3 regions of the Pseudomonas sp. NPDC007930 genome follow, and region 3 is predicted to be linked to each of the others. Evidence: predicted binding sites of a transcription regulator. Region 3 holds the regulator's gene; each other region holds the start of a gene.
The links. Region 3 encodes sigma-54, which starts transcription at its own class of promoters, with help from an activator protein. Its sites were predicted from a motif close to ANTGGCATNNANNTTGCTNT; they were not measured.
Positions count from the first base shown of each region.

Region 1 (6,730 bases), on a different contig from region 3:
TCCCTTAGCGGTCGATGAAACTGCGGCCGATGATTTGCCGGTGGATCTGGTTGGTGCCTTCCCAGATCTGCTCGATCTTGGCGTCGCGGAACAGCCGCTCTACCCGGTATTCCTTGCAGTAGCCGTAGCCGCCGTGCAGTTGGATGGCTTCAGTGGCCATGCGCATGGCCAGGTCCGAGGCGCGCATTTTCAGGATCGAGGCCTCTACGCCGATGTCGTGCGCGCCGCTGTCGACCTGGCGCGCCAGGTTGAGCATCCAGGCTTCGCACAGGGCCAGTTCCGAGGCGAGGTCGGCCAGCAGGAACTGAATGCCCTGGAACTCGATGATGCGTTTGCCCGACTGCTTGCGCCCGTTGATGTAGGCCACCGCATCGCTGAACGCCGCGCGGGCGATGCCCAGCGAGTGCGCGCCCACGCTGGGGCGGGATTTGTTCAGCGAGGCCAGGAGTATCTTCAGGCCCTCGCCCGGGCCGCGCAGCAGGTTGGCCCGGGGCACCCGGCAGTGGTCGAAGTTCAGCGTGGCGGTGCTCGAGGCGCGGTGGCCGAGTTTGTCTTCCAGGCGCGCCACGCTCAGGCCGGGGGTGCCTTTTTCCAGCACCAGGCAGGCGATCGCCTGGCGCGCATCGCTGACCCCGGCCCATTTGCCGAACACCAGGTAGAGGTCGGCCACATCGCCATTGGTGATGAAGGTTTTCGAACCGTTGACGACAATCTGCTCGCCGTCTTCACGGAACGTGGTGCGCATCCCGGTGGCGTCGGAGCCGGCGTCTGGCTCGGTGATCACCAGCGCGCCGAGGCCGCCGCCGGCGATCACCGGCAACAGCCGCTGTTTTTGTTCCTCGTTGCCGAATTCGACGATCGGTTTGATCGCGTGGTAGTTGGTGGCCCAGATGATCCCGGTGCTGGCGCAGGCGGCGCTGATCTCGCGCACGCAGGCCAGATACGCCAGGTAAGACATCTCGGCGCCGCCGTAGGCCTCGGGGATGAACATCGCGTTCAGGCCCAGGGCGTTGATGGCCTCGATGTTCGCCCAGGGGAAGCTTTTGCTTTCATCGTAATGGGCGGCGCGCGGGGCGATTTCGTCCCGGGCCAGGGCCTGCACCGACTCCAGCAGCATGGCTTCTTCGGCGTTCAGGCCCAGTTGGCGGTCGAGCCGTTCGATCACGTTCATCGCGGTTCCTTGCTCCGGGCTCAGTGGCCGAAGGTGTCGGGGTTGGGCTTGCGCTTGGCAGCAAAGGCTTCTTTCAGCTCATGGGCTTCGGCCGAGTCCAGGTAAGGCCGCAGCAGCAGGTCGTGGCTGACCCGCGCCAACCCGGCCACGCCGTTGTGGCGGGCGGTAAAGGCGGCCTTCAGCGCGGCCAGCGCATAGGCGCCGCGCTCGGCCACTTGCAGGGCCATTTCGCGGGTGGCGGCCTCCAGCTCGGCGTCGGGCACCACCTTGTTCACCAGGCCGTAGGCCAGCGCCTGCTCGGCGCTGAGTTTGTCGTTGAGGAACCACATTTCCTTGGCCCGGCGCTTGCCGACCAGGTCTTCGAGGTACCAGGTGCCGTAGCCGGCGTCGAAGCTGCCGACCATCGGCCCGACCTGGCGGAACACCGCGCTTTGCTTGGCGATCGACAGGTCGCACACCACTTGCAGCACGTTGCCGCCGCCGACCGCGTAGCCGTTGACGCTGGCGATCACCGGTTTTTGCAGGCGCTCGATGGCGTCGTACATCTCCAGGGTCGGCAGCACGCCGGCGTACAGCAGTGAATCCTCCATGCCGTCCTTGCGCCCACCGGCGCAGAAGAACCGATCACCGGCGCCGGTGATCACCAGCACCCGGGTGCGGGTTTCACAGCGCACCGCTTCGATGCAGTCGCGGATTTCCAGGCACATGGCCTTGGTGAACATGTTGCCGTCTTCGGGGCGGTTCAGCGTGAGCGTGCCGATGGGGCCGTCTTCGTGGTAGAGGATGGTGTCGTAGTGCATGGCCGTTCCTTGTTATTGGAGGGGTCAGATCAGCTTGTTCTGGCGCAGGCGCTGCAAGTGTTCTGGCGAATAGCCAAGCACATCGCCCAGCACTTCGCCGGTGTGTTCGCCCAAACGCGGCGGCGCGCTGCGGTAACCGGCGGCCTGGCCGTCGAGCTGGATGCCCAGGCCCACCTGGGGCAGCGCATGGCCGTCGCGTTCTATCTGGAAAAACAACCCGCGGTCATGGAAGTGGGCGTCGTCGGTGACCTGGTCCACCCGGTAGATCGGCCCGGCCGGCACGCCGGCCTCGGCCAGCAGCTCAAGCCACTGCGCGCGCGGCTTGTGGCGCAGGATCGCGGCGATCGCCGCGACGATGTCGTCGCGCTGTTCGCGGCGCTGGGCGTTGCTGGCGAGGTTCGGGTCCAGGCCCATCTCGGGGCGCTCGACCAAGGCCCAGAAGCGCTGCCAGATACGGTCAGTGCCCAGGCTCAGGGTCAGCGGTTCGTCGGCGGTGTCGAAGGTTTGGTAGATGGCGATCACGCTGTCGCGCCCGCCGGTGCGGCGGAACACTTCGCCCGAGCCCATGTACGGCACGATCCGTGGCGAGGTGAAGCGGATCATGCTTTCGGTCAGGGTGATGTCCAGCGTGGCGCCCTCGCCGCTCAACTGGCGCCGGTACAGCGCGGCGAGCACGCCGAAGGCGCAATCGCTGCCGGCGAGCATGTCGGCGGCCGGCGCGCCGACCTTTTGCGGCGAGGCTTCGGCGGGGCCGGTGAGGTCCATGATGCCGCTGTAGCCTTCGGCGATCAGGTCATAGCAGGGCCGCCGGGCGTTGCGCCCGCTCAGGCCGAAGCCGGTGATGCAGGCCACGATCAGCCCCGGGCGGCCCTCGCGCAGTTGCGCCGGGGCCATGCCCAGCTTGGCCTGCACGTCGGGGGTCTGGTTGATCACCACTACATCGGCGCGGTCGATCAGCGCATCGAGCACCTGGCGGCCTTCGGGCTGGGTGTAGTCGAGGCACACGCTGCGCTTGTTGCGGTTCACGCTGAGGAACCACAGCGATTCGCCGTCGAGAAACGGCGGGCCCCAGTAGCGGGCGTCGTCGCCGGCCTTGCGTTCGACCTTGATCACCTCGGCGCCCAGGTCTGACAGCAGCATGGTGCCGTAGGGCCCGGCGATCGAGGTGGTGAGGTCGATCACCCGCACCCCTTCGAGCACTGAGAACGACGACCCGCAACGCCCGTGTGGCAATGAGTTGGCTAGCATGAAGGGCACCTGTTTGTTGTTGTGTGCTCGCGGTTGCAGGTGAGGATTGCAACGCCCATGCCATGGAATAAAGTTTGCTTAGCGTTCAAGCAGTTAGCCGTTTAGGCCGGCCGGGGGTGATTGACAGCCCCGCGGCATTGGCCGATTTTGTCGCTGGCGCAGACACCCCCGAGAGCGAAACTGTCGTTGGCGACAACAGGCAGCCCAATAATGACAAGCGAGGTGTGACATGACCCACCCCCGGTTCGACCTGGTGGTGTTCGATGGCCACGGGCAGGCGGTATTCCATACCCCAGGGGCCCAGGCACCGGCCTTGCAACGGCATGTTCAGGCGCGTATCGCCGCGGCGCCAGCGCGCCAGCAACTGCTGCCACTGGAGTACAACAGCGAGCCCTGGCTGCTGCTGTGGATGCGCCACGCCGAGCACACCCTGGCGATCATCCATGACGACAGCATCGACCACACCCTGCTCGACTTCATTGCCTCGGTCGACATCGCCTTCGACATCCTCCGGCACTTCATCACCAACCCCTACGAAGGCATCACCGTGGTCGATAAACACGCCGTGCTGCGCTACATCAGCCCGGTGCATGAGCGCTTTTTCGGCTTCAAGCCCGGCGGCGCGGTGGGCTTGCCAGTGGCTGAGGTGATCGAAAACACCCACCTGCACGAGGTGGTGCGCAGCGGCAAGGCGGAGATCGGCCAAGTGCAGGAAATGCGCAACACCTCGCGGGTGGTCAACCGCATCCCGATCACCCGCGACGGCGAGGTGGTGGGCGCCATCGGCCGGGTGATGTTCCGCGCCCCGGAAGAGGTGCACGAGCTCAGCCGGCAGATTTCCTCGCTGCGCGCGGAGGTGAGCTACTACGAAAAAGAACTCACCCGGCTGCGCCACCGCGCCTATGGTTTGGAAGAGATCGTCGGCGAAAGCGAGGCGATCATGGCGCTGAAGGCGCAAATTCGGAAAGTCGCGCCGCTCGACGTGCCGGTGTTCATCGCCGGTGAGAGCGGCACCGGCAAGGAGCTGGTGGCCCACGCGATCCATAACCTCAGCCGCCGTGGCGAAAAACCCATGGTGGTGGTCAATTGCGGCGCCCTGCCCGGCACCCTGGTTGAAAGCGAGCTGTTCGGCTACGACCCCGGCGCCTTCACCGGGGCCAAGCGCGAGGGGCGCATGGGCAAGTTCGAAATGGCCGACCGCAGCAGTTTGTTCCTCGATGAAATCGGCGATTTGCCGCTGGAGGCGCAGGTCAAGCTGCTGCGGGTGCTCGAGGGCAGCCATTTCGAGCGGGTGGGCAGCAACAAGGCCCGCTCCACCGACTTCCGCCTGATCAGCGCCACCAACCGCGACCTGAAGCGCGCGATCCACGAGCAGGCCTACCGCGCCGACCTGTACTTCCGCATCAACGGCGTGACCCTGACCATCCCGCCACTGCGCGAGCGCAAGGGCGACGTGCCGATCCTGGTGCGCCACTTCATCACCCACATTGCCCAGCGGGTGGGCTCGAACGTGCGCAGCATCACCCCCGAGGCGCTGCTGTTGCTGCAACGCCAGCCCTGGCCGGGCAACGTGCGCCAACTGCACCACGAGGTGCAACGGGCGATCATCTTCGCCAACCACACCGAGCTGGCGGTGCAGGACTTCAGCCACCTGCTCGAAGGGCTCGACCCGGCCAGCGCCGCGGAGCTCGCCGGTGACGACAGCGCCAGCCTGAGCATGAAAGACACCATGGGCAGCGTGGAGCTGAACCTGATCCGCGACGCGCTCAAGCGCTTCAACGGCAACAAGAAACGCGTGGCCGAGGAGTTGGGGATTTCGCGGTCTTACCTGTACAAGCGGCTGGCCGATCTGGGCTAGGGTTTCCCGGCCCTTCGCCCGGCATAGCCGGAGTGCCGGACCACGGCCTCCCACCAGATTTGTATTGTCTCGGAAATCAAGGACAACACAGACCTGGTGGGAGGCCGGCTGTGCCGGGCGAAGGGCCCTCCCATTCCCCCTGCAACACTGCCCGCCCCGCCACGTCGGCCAGCACCTGGCGTTCCGCGCGCCACACGCTCACCGTGAGGGTGTCGCCGGGGTATACCGGCGCGATAAACCTTGCCCGCAGCGCGCGCAGGCCTTCCGGCTGGCCGCCCAGGCCGAGGTTGACCAGGGCGTAGGCCACCGCGCCCAGGGTGCACAGGCCATGCAGGATCGGCCGCTCGAAGCCGGCCTGGCGGGCCACCGCAGGGTCCACATGCAACGGATTGCGGTCGCCGCAAAGGCGGTACAGCAAGGCCGCCTGCGGGCTGATCGGCCAGCGCAGGCTGGCGTCCGCCGGCCGCGCCGGGGCCTGCGGCCGGTACGCTGGGGGCGCGGGCGGCCCGCCGCAGCCACCCTCGCCCCGGCAATATTCCACCCAGCGCAGGCTGGCCAGGCACTCGCCGCTGCCGGCCAGGTGCAGGGTGCGCTCGGTCACCAACAGCGCGCCACGGCCGGGGCCTTGGTCGTACACCGCGGCCACCCGGCTGCGGCTGTACACCGTGGCGGCCAGCGGCAGCGGCCGGTGCCAGGTGATCGCCTGCTCCACGTGCAGCACCTGGCGCCAGTCCAGGCCAGTGGCCGGGGCCATCAGCCAGAAGCCCGGGTAGCCGAGGGTGACCACCTGGGTGGGCAGCACCTTCAATCCGGCCTCATGGGTGAACGCCAGCGGCGCCGGCTCGCCCTCCCAGGCGCCGGCGCCGACCGCCAGCGCATAGCGCATGCAATCCTCGGCGGTGTATGCCTGGCGCACCTCGGGGAAGCGCCAGCCGAGCAAGCGTTCGCGGGCCAGGGCCATGCCCGCGGCCTAGGCGCAGGTGCCCTGGGCGCGGGCCACCCAGCGCACCGGCTGCGGCGCCAGGCTGCCGGCCTTGACCTGCTCGCACAGGGCGCGCTTGAGGATCTTGCCACTGGCAGTGAGCGGGAACGCCTCGGCGCAGTAGAAGTACTCCGGCATGTCGAACTTCGACAGCCCCGCGTCGGCGAGAAACTCCAGCATCTGCTGGCCGTCGATCACCTCGCCGCCCACGGTGATGATGCCCAGGCAGACCTTCTCGCCGAGGCGCTCGTCGGGCACCGGGAAGGCTGCAGCCTTGAACACCAACGGGTGGCGCAGGGCGAAGTTCTCGATCTCGGCCGGGTAGATGTTGTGGCCGCCGCGGATGATCAAATCCTTCGAACGGCCGACGATGCTCAGGTTGCCATGGGCATCGAGGGTGCCGAGGTCGCCACTCATGAACCAGCCGCTGCTGTTGAACGAGCCCTGGGTGGCCGCGTCGTTGCCAAAGTAACCGAGCATCAGCACCGCGCCACGGCCGCCGATTTCACCGATTTCGCCGGGGCCGGCTTCGCTGTCCTTGTCGTCGACCTTGAACAGCTTGACCTCATACACCGGTTGCTGGCGGCCTACCGCCTGGCCCACGGTGCGGGTCAGCACGGCCACTTCGTCGTGGCGCATGGGGCAGTGGTGCGAGCCGTTTTCGGTCATGC
Region 1 is NZ_JBIBKC010000026.1:9,408-16,137, forward strand. Features, by position in the region: gene ACFZCE_RS25830 (acyl-CoA dehydrogenase family protein) at 5-1,171, opposite strand; gene ACFZCE_RS25835 (enoyl-CoA hydratase-related protein) at 1,192-1,971, opposite strand; gene ACFZCE_RS25840 (CoA transferase) at 1,996-3,219, opposite strand; gene ACFZCE_RS25845 (sigma 54-interacting transcriptional regulator) at 3,449-5,077, shown strand; gene ACFZCE_RS25850 (MaoC/PaaZ C-terminal domain-containing protein) at 5,154-6,038, opposite strand; gene ACFZCE_RS25855 (AMP-binding protein) at 6,048-6,730, opposite strand, start outside.
Region 1: the regulator sigma-54 is predicted to act here: its motif matches at 3,281-3,300, upstream of ACFZCE_RS25845 (sigma 54-interacting transcriptional regulator).

Region 2 (6,730 bases), on a different contig from region 3:
AGCAATTGCTCGAACTGCTTCAGGTCGAAGCGCAGGCGTTGGGTGGCCGTGACATGCCGTTGCTGGAAAACATCCTGGCGCACAAGCAGTCGCTGATCGTGCAGTTGCAGCAACACGGCCGCCAGCGTAGCCAGGCCTTGGCCATGCTGGGCATGAGCACCGACCGCGAAGGCTTGCAGCACCTGGCGAAAATCTCGCCGCTGGGCAACGAACTGTTGGCCAAGGGCGACATGCTCAGTGACATCCTTGCCCGCTGCAAGCAGGCCAACGACGAGAACGGCCGGGCGATCCGCATGCAGCAGCATGCCACCGCCAACCAACTGCGCATCCTCAACGGGGGCGAGGCGCCGTCGCTCTATACTGCCCGCGGGGCCACCTCGAAGCTGGGTACCATCCGCGCCTTTAGCCAGGCTTGACGTGCCCATATCGCGACGTGATAAAAAGGTGGCACAATGCTATGGATGCATGCGTCACCTTTAGCCTGGAGATTCCCTGATCGTGTTCAACAGCTCGGCCGACGATGCCCCGCAGCCACCGAAGGTGCTGACGACGCCCCTCGAAATCATCGCCAACCTGCGTGCCCTGCAGGATGGCCACGATCCGTTGATCATCACCTTTACCGAGCGTAACCAGCGGTTCCAGAGCTACGTGATCGACGTCGACCGCGACGCCGGCAGCGTGATCCTCGATGAGCTGATCCCGCGTGACGGCGAGCGCTACATGTTGGCGGGGGAGAGCTTCAAGGTCGAAGGCTTCCACGACGGTGTGCGCATCGCCTGGGACGTGGCCGGCCCGGTGGCCCTGATCGACAACGAAAACGGCCGCGGCTACCGCGGCGCGTTGCCCTCCGAGGTGATCTACCACCAGCGCCGCAATGCCTTCCGCGCCGCCCTCAAGCTCTCGGCCCTGGTCGATGTGGAGCTGGCCGGCGACAAAATGGCAGACAAACTGCGTGGCAAGCTGCTGGATATTTCCGCCACCGGCTGCAAGCTGCGTTTTGATGGCGACATCACCAGCCACCTGCAATTGGGCCAAGTGTACGAGCGCTATGCCGCAGCCCTGCCGTTCGGCCCGATCAGCACCGCGGTCGAGCTGCGCCACCTGCACTTCGAAGAGCGCCTGGACACCACCTTCGCCGGCGTGCGCTTTCATAACATGAGCGGGCTGACCAGCCGCAACGTCGAGCGCTTTGTCTATCAACTGCAGCGCGAAGCGCGCCGGTTCGATAAAGACGATTTCTAAGCCGGCAGCCTGCTAGGGCCCATCGCCCGGCACAGCCGGCTGTGCCGTAATGCTGTTCACTTAAGCAACTTCACGGCCTCGTGGAGGGCATGAATATGTGAGCTCTGCTGATTTTGTGCATGAGCTCCAGGGCCCTTCGCCCGGCACAGCCGGCCTCCCACGGGTTCTGTGTTGCCCATTAAATCAAGTACTTACACAAATCTGGTGGGAGGCCGTGGTCCGGCACTCCGGCTGTGCCGGGCGAAGGGCCAGCCAGGCCATGCGCTCGGTAAACCATCGAGAGACGTCAGGGCTTTTCATCCTCAATTCAGCGCTCTGATTGCTTAAGTGAACAGCATTACGGCACACCTTTCATCCCCTCCCGCCCGCGCCACCCCTCTGTTGGCCCACCCCTTGCAATCCCCTCACGCATGACAATTTGCCGGCGGCCCCCGCCCGGCAATTGTCCTGGCGCCGCTGTTTGCCGCTTTTGCCGCTCCCGCCGGAAAGCCCTTGCCGCTTTTCTGGCATAGGCCCTGCCGATGTACGGGTGGAGGCCTCTGGAATGGGGCTTGTGCAAAGTTGGCACAGCGGTTGCTATAGACCCGGTAGCAGTACGAATTTCCGCCGTCAGAGGTTTTCGACCATGGGCATCAGTTTCGACCAAGCGCTCGGCATCCACGAGCAAGCGCTGAACTTCAGGGCCAAACGCGCTGAGGTGCTGGCCAACAACATTGCCAACGCCGACACCCCCAACTACAAGGCGCGCGACATGGACTTCTCGTCCGTGCTCGCCAGCCAGGCCCAGAAGACTTCTGGCGGGACCTTTTCGCTTGAGCGCACCAACGCTAACCACATCGAGGCCGATGGCTTCGACGAAAGCGCCGACAGCACCCTGAAGTACCGGGTGCCGTCGCAGCCTTCGATGGACCAGAACACCGTCGATGCGCAGATCGAGAACTCGAACTACGCGCAGAACGCCGTCGACTTCCAGGCCAGCTTCACGCTGCTCAACAACAAGTTCAAAGGGCTGGTCACCGCCCTGAAGGGAGAGTAAGCCATGTCACTTTCTAGCGTATTCAACATCGCCGGCACCGGCATGAGCGCCCAGAACACCCGGCTGAACACCGTGGCCAGCAACATCGCCAACGCCGACACCGTGAGCTCGAGCCTCGACCAGACCTACCGTGCCCGCCACCCGGTGTTCTCGACCATGCTCAGCAACCAGATGGGCGGCGGCAGCGGTGACAGCGGCTCGCTGTTCAACGACAGCGGCGATGGCGGCCAGGGCGTGCAAGTGGCCGGCATCGTTGAAGACCAGAGCAACCTGGAAGCGCGTTACGAACCGAACAACCCCTCGGCCAACAAAGACGGTTACGTGTACTACCCGAACGTCAACGTGGTCGAGGAAATGGCCGACATGATCTCCGCCAGCCGGTCTTTCCAGACCAACGCCGAGATCATGAACACCGCCAAGACCATGATGCAGAAAGTACTGACGCTGGGTCAGTAACAGGAAGGATGAGCGATGACTACCACCACTGACAGCACCAGCGGCTCCAGCGTACTTTCGCAATATGCGCTGAGCTCCTCGAGCACCGCGTCGAGCACCAGCTCGTCGAGCTCGAGCTCTTCGACCGGTACCAGCTCACTGGGCAAGGACACCTTCCTCCAGTTGCTGGTGACCCAGCTGAAGAACCAGAACCCGCTCGACCCGCAGGACAACTCCGAATTCGTTGCGCAACTGGCGCAGTTCAGCAGCCTGGAGGGGATCAACACCCTCAACAGCACGGTTGAAAGCCTGGCGAGCAACTACACCTCTTCGCAGGCGCTGCAAGCCTCGTCGCTGGTTGGCCATAGCGTACTGGCCGCGGCAAGCAGCACCACGGTAGACACCAGCGCGGGCTTGAGCGGCCAGGTTTCCCTGAGCGCCGCCACCACCGACGCCACGGTCGACGTTTACGACGCCGATGGCACGCTGGTGAAGAACATCGACCTGGGCTCGCAAAGCGCCGGGACGGTGAGTTTCAACTGGGACGGTACCGACAACGACGGCAATACGTTGGCGTCTGGCACCTACAAGTTTGTGGCCAACGCCGTACTCGACGGCAAGGCAGTTGCACAAACCACTTACCTGCCTTCTACCGTCACCAGTGTGACCCTGGGAAGTTCGGCAAGTGACATGACCCTTAAATTGGCTGACGGCTCCAGTGTGAAGCTCTCTGCCGTCAACACCATCGGACTGTAAGCCGACCTTTCGGCAACCTAGGAGTCAATTATGTCGTTCAACGTCGGCCTCAGCGGTCTGAATGCTGCCAACACTGCCCTTAACGTCACCGGCAACAACATTGCCAACGTCGCCACCACCGGCTTCAAATCCTCGCGTGCCGAATTCGGCGACGTGTACGCCAACTCGTTGTTCCTGGGCAGCGCCAAGAACGGCGCCGGTACCGGCGTGACCACCGAACAGGTGTCGCAACAGTTTACCCAGGGCACCATCACCAGCACCGGTGCCAGCCTGGACATGGCCATCAACGGTAACGGCTTCTTCATTACCAGCGACAACGGCAACAAGGTCTACACCCGCGCCGGTGCCTTCGGGACCGACAACGCCGGCAACATCGTCGACGCCAACGGCGCCAAGCTGATGGGCTACAGCGTTGACGCCGACGGCAAGGTCGTGGCCGGCGTGCTCACCACCCTGAAGGTCGACACCTCGGCACTGGCGCCCAAGGCCACCGATACCCTGTCGGAAACCCTGAACCTGAACTCCACCAGCAGCACCCCGTCGGTGAGCCCGTTCGATGCCGCCGACACCAACTCGTACAACTACACCTTCAGTACCGACATTTTCGACAGCCAGGGTAACTCCCACACCCTGACCCAGTACTTCGCCAAGACCGACACCAACGAGTGGTCGATGTACGTCACCGTGGACGGCGTAAACCCCGGCAACCCGGCTTCGACCGTGCCGTACAGCGCAACCCTGAGCTTCAACTCCGACGGTTCGCTGGCCAGCTCGACCAGTTCGGACCTGACCGTCGACACCACCGGCAAATTCACCATGAGCGACTGGGTACCGGCCGCGAAGAATGCCGCCGGCGACATGGCCAGCAACGGCTCGGTGGCGGCGACCGCTGGCGTGACCATCAACATGACCCAGACCACCTCGTACAACACCAGCTCCGCGACCACCGCCAAGACCCAGAACGGCTACGCCACCGGCAGCCTGTCGTCGCTGACCATCGACAACGAAGGTAACCTGTTCGGTACGTACAGCAACGGCCAGTCGAAAACCATCGGCCAGGTGGCCTTGGCCAACTTCGCCAACGTGCAGGGCCTGACCCCCAACGGCAACACCGGCTGGCGCGAATCCGCCGCCTCCGGCGTACCGGTGGTGGGCGCCCCGGCCAGCGGCACCATGGGTACCCTGACCGCCGGCGCGCTGGAAGACTCCAACGTCGACCTGACCGCTGAACTGGTGAACCTGATCAAGGCGCAAAGCAACTACCAGGCGAACGCCAAGACCATCTCCACCGAAAGCACCATCATGCAGACCATCATCCAGATGACCTGATGGCCCAGCGGGCAAGGACGCCCGCGAGGACTCCTAGCATGGCGTTTTTCCGTCGTCTCGCTGTGGTGTTTCTGGCGCTTGCGGCGGCCAGCCTGGCCCAGGGCGGTTCCGCGCCCTGGTACAGCTACCGCAGCATGGTCAGCAACCAGTTGGTCTGTTCGCAGGTCGACCCGGGCCCGCAATTCGTACGTTTTGCCGGGCCGTTTCGCAACGCCGGCTGCCGCCCGTAGCCCGCGGCGTTAAACCGTCGCTTGGCTGTTGCCGTTGCCCGGCAATATCGCGCCGAAATCTCGGCGCTTTTCTCCCGCATGAAATCTCCCGCCTCGCTGTAACCCGCGTGATACAAGGGTTGCGCAGTTTTTTCAAAAGTTGGCCCGGCCTTTGCTATAGCTCTGGTAACTCACAGTACGGCGGCAAGTGTTCGTCGAGGGAGATCACCAGTGGACAAGATGCTTTATGTGGCCATGACCGGCGCCAGCCAGAACGCTTACGCGCAGAAGGCTCATGCCAACAACCTGGCCAACGTTTCCACCAATGGCTTTCAGAAAGACCTCGAGCAGGCTCGTTCCATGCCGCTGTTCGGCGACACCTTCGCCTCGCGCGCCTTCGCCATGACCGAGAACCCGGCCACCGACATGAGCGCTGGCCCGATGATCGAAACCGGCCGCGACATGGACGTCGCCGTCGGCGGCGAGGGCTGGATTGCCGTGCAGGCCCCGGACGGTTCCGAGGCCTACACCAAGACCGCCAGCCTCAACGTCGATGCCCTCGGCGTGCTGCGCACCAGCACCGGCATGACGGTACTGGGCAACGGTGGCCCGATCGCCGTGCCGCCGGACGACAAGATCGAAATCGGCCAGGACGGCACCATCAGCATCCGTTCGCTGGGCCAGGGCCCGTCGGTGCTGGCGGTGGTCGACCGGCTCAAGCTGGTCAGCGCCAAAGACTCGGACCTGATCAAGGGCAGCGACGGTTTGATCCATACCAAAAGCGGCCAGCCGGCCACGGTCGACGCCAACGTGCAGGTGACCAGCGGCTTTCTGCAGGGCAGTAACGTGAACGCGGTTGAAGAGATGACCCACGTGATGTCGCTTTCCAAGCAGTTCGAGATGCACATCAAGATGATGACGACTGCCAAGGAAGACGATGAAGCGATGGCACGCGTCCTGCAAATGTCCTGATAACCCACCGTTTTATTGACGAATTTCAGCGCCGCCTTCAGCGGCGGCACAGGAGAACGCAATGCTTCCAGCACTTTGGGTCGCGAAAACCGGTTTGGCTGCGCAAGACACCAACCTGACCACCATTTCCAACAACCTGGCCAACGTGTCGACCACCGGCTTCAAGAAAGACCGTGCCGAATTCCAGGACCTGCTCTACCAAACCCGCCGCCAGCCCGGCGCGCAGTCGACCCAGGACAGCCAACTGCCCTCGGGCCTGCAGCTTGGTACCGGTGTGCGCATCGTCGGCACGCAGAAGAACTTCACCGAAGGCAGCCTGCAAACCACCGACCAGCCGCTGGACATGGCCATCAACGGCCACGGGTTCTTCCAGATCAGCCAGCCGGACGGCACCATCGCCTACACCCGCGACGGTACCTTCCACCTGAACTCCGACGGCCAGATCGTTACCAGCCAGGGCCTGGCCCTGCAACCGGCGATCGTGGTGCCGGCCGAAGCGCAGAGCTTCACCGTGGGCACCGACGGTACCGTGTCGATCACCACCGCCGGCAACGCCACCGCGCAGGTGATCGGCAACGTGCAGACCGCTGACTTCGTCAACCCGCCGGGCCTGCAGGCCATCGGTGGCAACCTGTACCTGGAAACCGCCTCCAGCGGCGCGCCGAACGTCGGTACCCCAGGCCTGAACGGCTTCGGCACCGTGCTGCAGAACACCCTGGAAAACTCCAACGTCAGCACCGTGGAAGAGATG
Region 2 is NZ_JBIBKC010000006.1:85,206-91,935, forward strand. Features, by position in the region: gene ACFZCE_RS14675 (flagellar export chaperone FlgN) at 1-416, shown strand, start outside; gene ACFZCE_RS14680 (flagellar regulator YcgR PilZN domain-containing protein) at 499-1,242, shown strand; gene flgB (flagellar basal body rod protein FlgB) at 1,868-2,278, shown strand; gene flgC (flagellar basal body rod protein FlgC) at 2,282-2,734, shown strand; gene ACFZCE_RS14695 (flagellar hook capping FlgD N-terminal domain-containing protein) at 2,750-3,469, shown strand; gene flgE (flagellar hook protein FlgE) at 3,500-4,798, shown strand; gene ACFZCE_RS14705 (hypothetical protein) at 4,837-5,028, shown strand; gene ACFZCE_RS14710 (flagellar basal body rod protein FlgF) at 5,239-5,979, shown strand; gene flgG (flagellar basal-body rod protein FlgG) at 6,041-6,730, shown strand, end outside.
Region 2: the regulator sigma-54 is predicted to act here: its motif matches at 1,803-1,822, upstream of flgB (flagellar basal body rod protein FlgB).

Region 3 (6,730 bases):
GGATGTCTCGCGTGCGGGCGTTCCTGATTGGTGCCGCCTCAGGGCTGGTCGAGCCGGTGTTCGCGGTGTTGTGTGGCTGGCTGGTGACCCTGGCGCAGATGCTACTGCCGTTGGGCCTGGCGTTCGCCGGCGGCGCCATGCTGCTGGTGGTCACCCACGAGATCATTCCCGAGTCGCGCAGCAACGGCCATCACAAGCTGGCCAGCCTGGGGCTGTGCGTGGGCTTCTGCCTGATGATGGTGATGGATACCGCGCTGGGTTGAAGGCGTTATTCGCCTTCGTCGAACTTGTCGTTGATCAACTGGGCCAGGGCGTCGAGCGCGTCCTGGGCCTGTTCGCCCTCGGTGCTCAGGTGGATGTCCGTGCCTTTGCCCGCCGCCAGCATCATCACCGCCATGATGCTCTTGCCGTCGACCAGTGAACTGGCCGTGCGCCCGACCCGCACCTGGCACGGGTAGCGCCCGGCCACGCCGACGAACTTCGCCGCGGCCCGTGCATGCAGGCCCAGTTTATTGATGATGGTGATGTCGAGTGCGGGCATTGCGGGGCAGTTCCTATCAGGTCAGGTCGCGATGGCGAACCTGCACGTTTTTCAGGGTGTGTTGCAGTTCAGCGCCCAGGCGCTCGGTGAGGTAAACCGAGCGGTGGTGCCCACCCGTGCAGCCGATGGCTATTGTGACATAGGCACGGTTGCTGGCGGCGAAGCGCGGCAACCATTTGAACAGGTAGGTGTGAATATCCTGGTACATCTCCTGAACGTCCGGGGAGGCCGCCAGGTAGTCGATCACCGGCTGGTCAAGGCCGGAATGCTCGCGCAGTTCGGGCTTCCAGTAGGGGTTGGGCAGGCAGCGCACATCGAACACCACGTCGGCGTCGACCGGTACCCCACGCTTGAAGCCAAACGATTCGATCAGGAAGGCCGTGCCGGCATCGGGTTTGTTCAGCAGGCGCAGCTTGATCGCGTCGCGCAGCTGGTACAGGTTCAGGTGGGTGGTGTTGATCTTCAGGTCGGCGAGGTCGGCAATCGGGCCGAGCAGGTCGCGCTCCACGCGGATCGCCTCGGCCAGCGAACGCTCGGCGTTGCTCAGCGGGTGGCGCCGGCGGGTTTCGGAAAAGCGCTTGAGCAGGGTGTCTTCGTCAGCGTCGAGGTACAGCACGTCGCAAACGATGTGCCGGCCGCGGACTTCGTCGAGCAGCTCGGGGAAGCGGCTCAGGTGGCTGGGCAGGTTACGGGCATCGATAGACACCGCCACCAGCGGCTGCGCCAGCTCGGTGTGGATCAGCGCGCGCTCCGCCAGTTGCGGCAGCAGGCCGGCCGGCAGGTTGTCGATGCAGTAGAAACCGTTGTCTTCCAGCACGTCCAGCGCGGTGCTCTTGCCGGAGCCGGAGCGGCCGCTGACGATGATCAGGCGCATGCTTAGTGACCCTTCTGGGCGTCCAGTACCACCTTGTACAGGGCTTCGCTGTCTCCGGCCGAGCGCAGGTGCTCGCGGATGTCCTTGCGGTCGAGCATGCTGGCGATCTGGCGCAGCAGTTCGAGGTGTTCGTCCGTGGCCGCCTGCGGCACCAGCAGCACGAACAGCAGGTCGACCGGGGCGCCGTCGATGGCGTCGAAGTCTACCGGGTGGTCGAGTTGCAGCAGCGCGCTGATCGGCGCTTGGCAGCCGGCCAGCCGGCAGTGCGGAATGGCGATACCGTTGCCGAAGCCGGTCGAGCCCAGGCGTTCGCGGGCTACCAGCGCTTCGAGGATGTCCTGGCTGTCGAGGCCGGGCAGCTCGCGAGCTACCAGGTTGGCGATCGTTTCCAGTACGCGTTTCTTGCTGCCGCCCGGCACGTTCACCAGGGAACGGCCGGGGGTCAGGATCTGTTCGAGTCGGATCATGGGGGGGAGATCAGCGAGCGGCCGCACCTTGGAAGTGGCTCTGCTGTTTTTCCTTATGCTTGAGCAGTTGCCTGTCGAGTTTGTCGGTGAGCAGGTCGATGGCCGCGTACATGTCGTCATGTTCGGCGTTGGCCACCACTTCCGCACCCGGTACCCGCAGGGTGGCTTCGATTTTCTGTTTGAGCTTTTCGACCTCCATGATCACCTGCACGTTGGTGATCTTGTCGAAATGCCGCTCGAGCTTGGAAAGCTTCTCGCCAATGTAGCTACGCATGGCGTCGGTCACATCCAGTTGATGCCCACTGATGTTGACTTGCATACCGCTTCTCCTTATTGCCAGTGCATAAAGAGGCTGGAAATACCGGCCCCCTGAACACGAGGGCCCTGGCCGCGGCCTTGCCGCCAGGGCCGGCACCTGGTGCGCTACATCAACCGCTTGCGTTCGCTGGACGGCGCGATCCCGAGGGATTCACGGTACTTGGCGACAGTGCGGCGAGCCACCTGGATGCCCTGTGCCTCCAGTAAACCAGCGATCTTACTGTCGCTCAATGGCTTTTTCTGATTTTCCGCGGCGACCAGTTTCTTGATGATCGCGCGGATCGCCGTAGACGAGCATTCACCGCCTTCGGAGGTGCTGACGTGGCTGGAGAAAAAGTATTTCAATTCGAAAATGCCACGGGGGGTGTGCATGTACTTCTGCGTGGTCACCCGGGAAATCGTCGACTCGTGCATGCCCACCGCCTCGGCGATGTCGTGCAGTACCAACGGCTTCATGGCCTCGTCGCCGTAGTCGAGGAAGCCGCGCTGGTGCTCGACGATCTGCGTGGCCACCTTCATCAGGGTTTCGTTGCGGCTTTGCAGGCTCTTGATGAACCAGCGCGCCTCCTGCAACTGGTTGCGCATGAAGGTGTTGTCGGCGCTGGTGTCGGCGCGGCGCACGAAGCCGGCGTATTGCGGGTTGACCCGCAGCCGTGGCACCGCCTCCTGGTTGAGCTCGACCAGCCAGCGTTCGCTGTCCTTGCGCACGATGACGTCTGGGACCACGTATTCGGGCTCGCTCGACTCGATCTGCGAGCCGGGGCGGGGGTTCAGGCTTTGTACCAGCTCGATGATCTGGCGCAGCTCGTCTTCCTTGACCTTCATGCGCCGCATCAGTTGGCTGTAGTCACGGCTGCCGAGCAGGTCGATGTAGTCGCCGACCAGGCGCTGGGCTTCAGCCAGCCAAGGGGTTTTCGCCGGTAGCTGGCGCAGTTGCAGGGCCAGGCATTCGCTCAGGCTGCGCGCGGCGATGCCGGCGGGCTCGAACTGCTGGATGCGGTGCAGCACGGCTTCGACTTCATCGAGCTCGATGTCGAGCTCGGGGTCGAACGCCTCGCAAATCTCCTCGAGGGTCGCCTCGAGGTAGCCCTGGCCGTTGATGCTGTCGATCAGGGTCACGGCGATCAGCCGGTCGTTGTCGGACATCGGCGCCAGGTTGAGCTGCCACAACAGGTGGCTTTGAAGGCTTTCACCGGCCGAGGTGCGGGTGGTGAAGTCCCACTCGTCGTCATCGCTGGCCGGCAGGCTGCTGGCGCTGGTCTGGTAAACGTCTTCCCAGGCGGTGTCTACGGGCAGCTCGTTGGGGATACGGTCGCCCCAGTCGCCTTCCTCGCCACCTTCGCGCTCGGCCACCGGGGCGCTGTCCTGGTAGCTGCTTTCCTGGTAGGCGGCTTCCTGGGCTTCACCATTGGCCTTCATTTCGGCATGGTCGGCCATCGGGTCGCTGGTGTCGAAGTCTTCGCCGTCTTCCTGGCGTTCGAGCATGGGATTGGAGTCCAGCGCCTCCTGGATTTCCTGTTGGAGATCCAGCGTGGAGAGCTGAAGAAGGCGGATGGCCTGTTGCAACTGCGGTGTCATCGTCAGTTGCTGGCCCATTTTTAGGACAAGCGTTGGTTTCATGGCGGAAGCTAGACACCTTGTTCTGCCGGCGCGGGGCGCCATCCACTACACACTGCCCGCCCTGTGAAAGGGGTCGCAGCCTTAAGCAAATTATATGCCTGAAACCTGGGGGTTTGCCTAGTGTTCTCTATCAGAACCTGGCACAAGAATGGCCCGGGCCCAGGGGGCACGGGCCCTTGCTCAAAGGCGGAACTCGTGGCCCAGGTACACTTCCTTGACCAACTGGTTGGCCAGGATGGTTTCGGCGCTGCCTTCGGCGATCAATTGGCCGTCATTGACGATATAAGCGATTTCGCAGATGTCCAGGGTTTCGCGAACGTTGTGGTCGGTGATCAGCACACCGATGCCCTTGTTCTTGAGGTGGTGGATGATCTGCTTGATGTCGCCGACCGAGATCGGGTCGACGCCAGCGAAAGGCTCGTCGAGCAGGATGAACTTGGGCGAGGTCGCCAGGGCGCGGGCGATCTCCACCCGGCGCCGCTCACCGCCGGACAAGCTCATGCCGAGGTTGTCGCGGATGTGGGTGATGTGGAACTCCTGCAGCAGGCTTTCGAGCTCCTGGCGGCGGCCCGCGGCGTCGAGGTCTTTGCGGGTTTCGAGGATGGCCATGATGTTCTTGGCCACCGACAGCTTGCGAAAGATCGAGGCTTCCTGCGGCAGGTAGCCGATCCCGGAGCGCGCGCGGCCGTGCATGGGCTGGTGGCTGACGTCGAGGTCGTCGATCAGCACGCGGCCCTGGTCGGCCTGCACCAGGCCGACGATCATGTAGAAGCAGGTGGTCTTGCCGGCGCCGTTCGGGCCAAGCAGGCCGACGATCTGGCCGCTGTCGATCGACAGGCTGACGTCACGGACCACCTGGCGGCCTTTGTAGCTTTTGGCCAGGTGCTGGGCCTTCAGAGTTGCCATTACTGCGCCTTCTCTGGTTGGTCGGTTTTCTTCTTCGGCTGGATCACCATGTCGATCCGCGGCTGCGGCGCGGTGATCTTCGAACCGGTGGCGCGGCCAGCGTTGGCGACCTGCTTGACGGTGTCGTAGACGATTTTCTCGCCGGTCGACACGTTGCCGTCGTTGAGCACCTTGGCGCGGTCGGTGAGGATGATCCGGTCCTGGTTGGCCAGGTAGTCGATGGTGATCGCCCACGCCTGCACGATGGGTTTGTTCACCGCCGGCTTCTGCTCGTAATAAGCCAGGTTGCCCACGGAGGTGAAGGTCTTCACGTCGCCGTTGGAGTCGCGGGTGACGGTCACCTTGTTGCCGGTGATCTTCATGGTGCCCTGGGTGATGATCACATCGCCCGTGTACACCGCCACGCCTTGCTTGTCGTCAAGCTGCGAGGTGTCTGCCTGGATGTGGATCGGCTGGTCACGGTCGGTGGGCAGCGCCAGGGCGTCTACGCTCCCGAGCGCCGCACTCAGGCCAAGCAGAACAGGGAGAGTTTTAGCGAGAGCGAGCGTCATACTGTCCTCTTACGTTGGACAGCAAGTCTACCTTGCTGTCTTTCAAATACGCTTTCATGCCTTTGGCCGTGGTGACCCCGTTGGCGCCGTCGATTCTAACGTTCTGGTCGGTTTCGGCATATTGGCGGCGTGGAAAAACCGTGGCGCGGCTGGTGTTGATGATGGTGGTGCGATCCTTCTGATCGGTCCGGTTCATCTTCACCGCGTCGATCAACTCGACCTGGGTGCCATCGGGGTTGACCTCGGCACGATCGCTGCGCACGTGCCAGGGGTAGGGGGTGCCACGGTAGATCTGCATGTCGGGCCGGGTGACGTACGACACCTCGTTGGCCTGCTTGTGCTCGACCTTGTCGGCGGTCAGTTCATATTGCACGCTGCCGTCTTCCATGTACTGCACCGTGTGAGTGTTCGTGGCGTAGTAGTCGATGAGGTTTTCATCGACTGCCACGGGCGTGTTGTCCATGAAGCGCTCTGGCGCGATCCGCCAGTAGCCGATGGCGCCGACGACCAGCGTCAGCACCAACAGCGCAATGATATTTCGAAACAGCTTATTCTGCATATGCGGACCTTACCGGTGCCGGAACCTTCCGGCGCCTTATAGATAGCTGCCAAGCAGCGTTTCGAGCTTGCCCTGGGCCTTGAGGATCAGCTCGCAGAACTCGCGAGCGGCGCCTTCGCCCCCCCTGGCCTGGGTCACGGCGCGCGCGTGCTCGCGCACGAACGGCGCGGCATTGGCCACCGCCATGCCCAAGCCCGCGCGGCGAATCACCGGCAGGTCGGGGAGGTCGTCGCCCAGGTAGGCGACGTCCTGGTATTCGAGGCCCAGTTGCCCGAGCAGTTCGTCGAGCACCACGAGTTTGTCTTCGCGGCCCTGGTACAGGTGGCTGATGCCCAGCGCCTTGGCCCGGCGCTCGACGGCGGCGGTTTTGCGGCCACTGATGATCGCGGTGATCACGCCGCTGTTGCCGAGCATCTTGATGCCCTGGCCGTCGAGGGTGTTGAAGGTCTTGAACTCGCTGCCGTCTTCGAGGAAGTACAGGCGGCCGTCGGTGAGCACGCCGTCAACGTCGAAAATCGCGATTTTAACGCGCCGCGCGCGTTCGAGCAGGTCTGGGTTCATTCACATCACTCCGGCACGCAGCAGGTCGTGCATGTTCAGCGCGCCGATCGGGCGGTTGTGGTCGTCGACCACCACCAGGGCGCTGATCTTGTTGTCTTCCATGACCTTCAGCGCCTGCGCGGCGAGCAAGTGCGGGCGCGTGGTCTTGCCGTGTACGGTCATGACGTCGTCGATGCGCGCGGTATGGATGTCTACCGAGCGGTCCAGGGTGCGGCGCAGGTCGCCGTCGGTGAAGATCCCGGCCAGGCGGCCGTCTTCCTCGAGCACCACGGTCATGCCCAGGCCCTTGCGCGACATCTCCAGCAGGGCCTCGCGCAGCAGCGTGCCGCGGCG
Region 3 is NZ_JBIBKC010000002.1:461,511-468,240, reverse strand. Features, by position in the region: gene ACFZCE_RS06665 (ZIP family metal transporter) at 1-263, shown strand, start outside; gene ACFZCE_RS06660 (HPr family phosphocarrier protein) at 269-541, opposite strand; gene rapZ (RNase adapter RapZ) at 558-1,415, opposite strand; gene ptsN (PTS IIA-like nitrogen regulatory protein PtsN) at 1,418-1,882, opposite strand; gene hpf (ribosome hibernation-promoting factor, HPF/YfiA family) at 1,893-2,201, opposite strand; gene ACFZCE_RS06640 (RNA polymerase factor sigma-54) at 2,306-3,820, opposite strand; gene lptB (LPS export ABC transporter ATP-binding protein) at 4,001-4,726, opposite strand; gene lptA (lipopolysaccharide transport periplasmic protein LptA) at 4,726-5,277, opposite strand; gene lptC (LPS export ABC transporter periplasmic protein LptC) at 5,258-5,836, opposite strand; gene ACFZCE_RS06620 (HAD hydrolase family protein) at 5,873-6,397, opposite strand; gene ACFZCE_RS06615 (KpsF/GutQ family sugar-phosphate isomerase) at 6,398-6,730, opposite strand, start outside.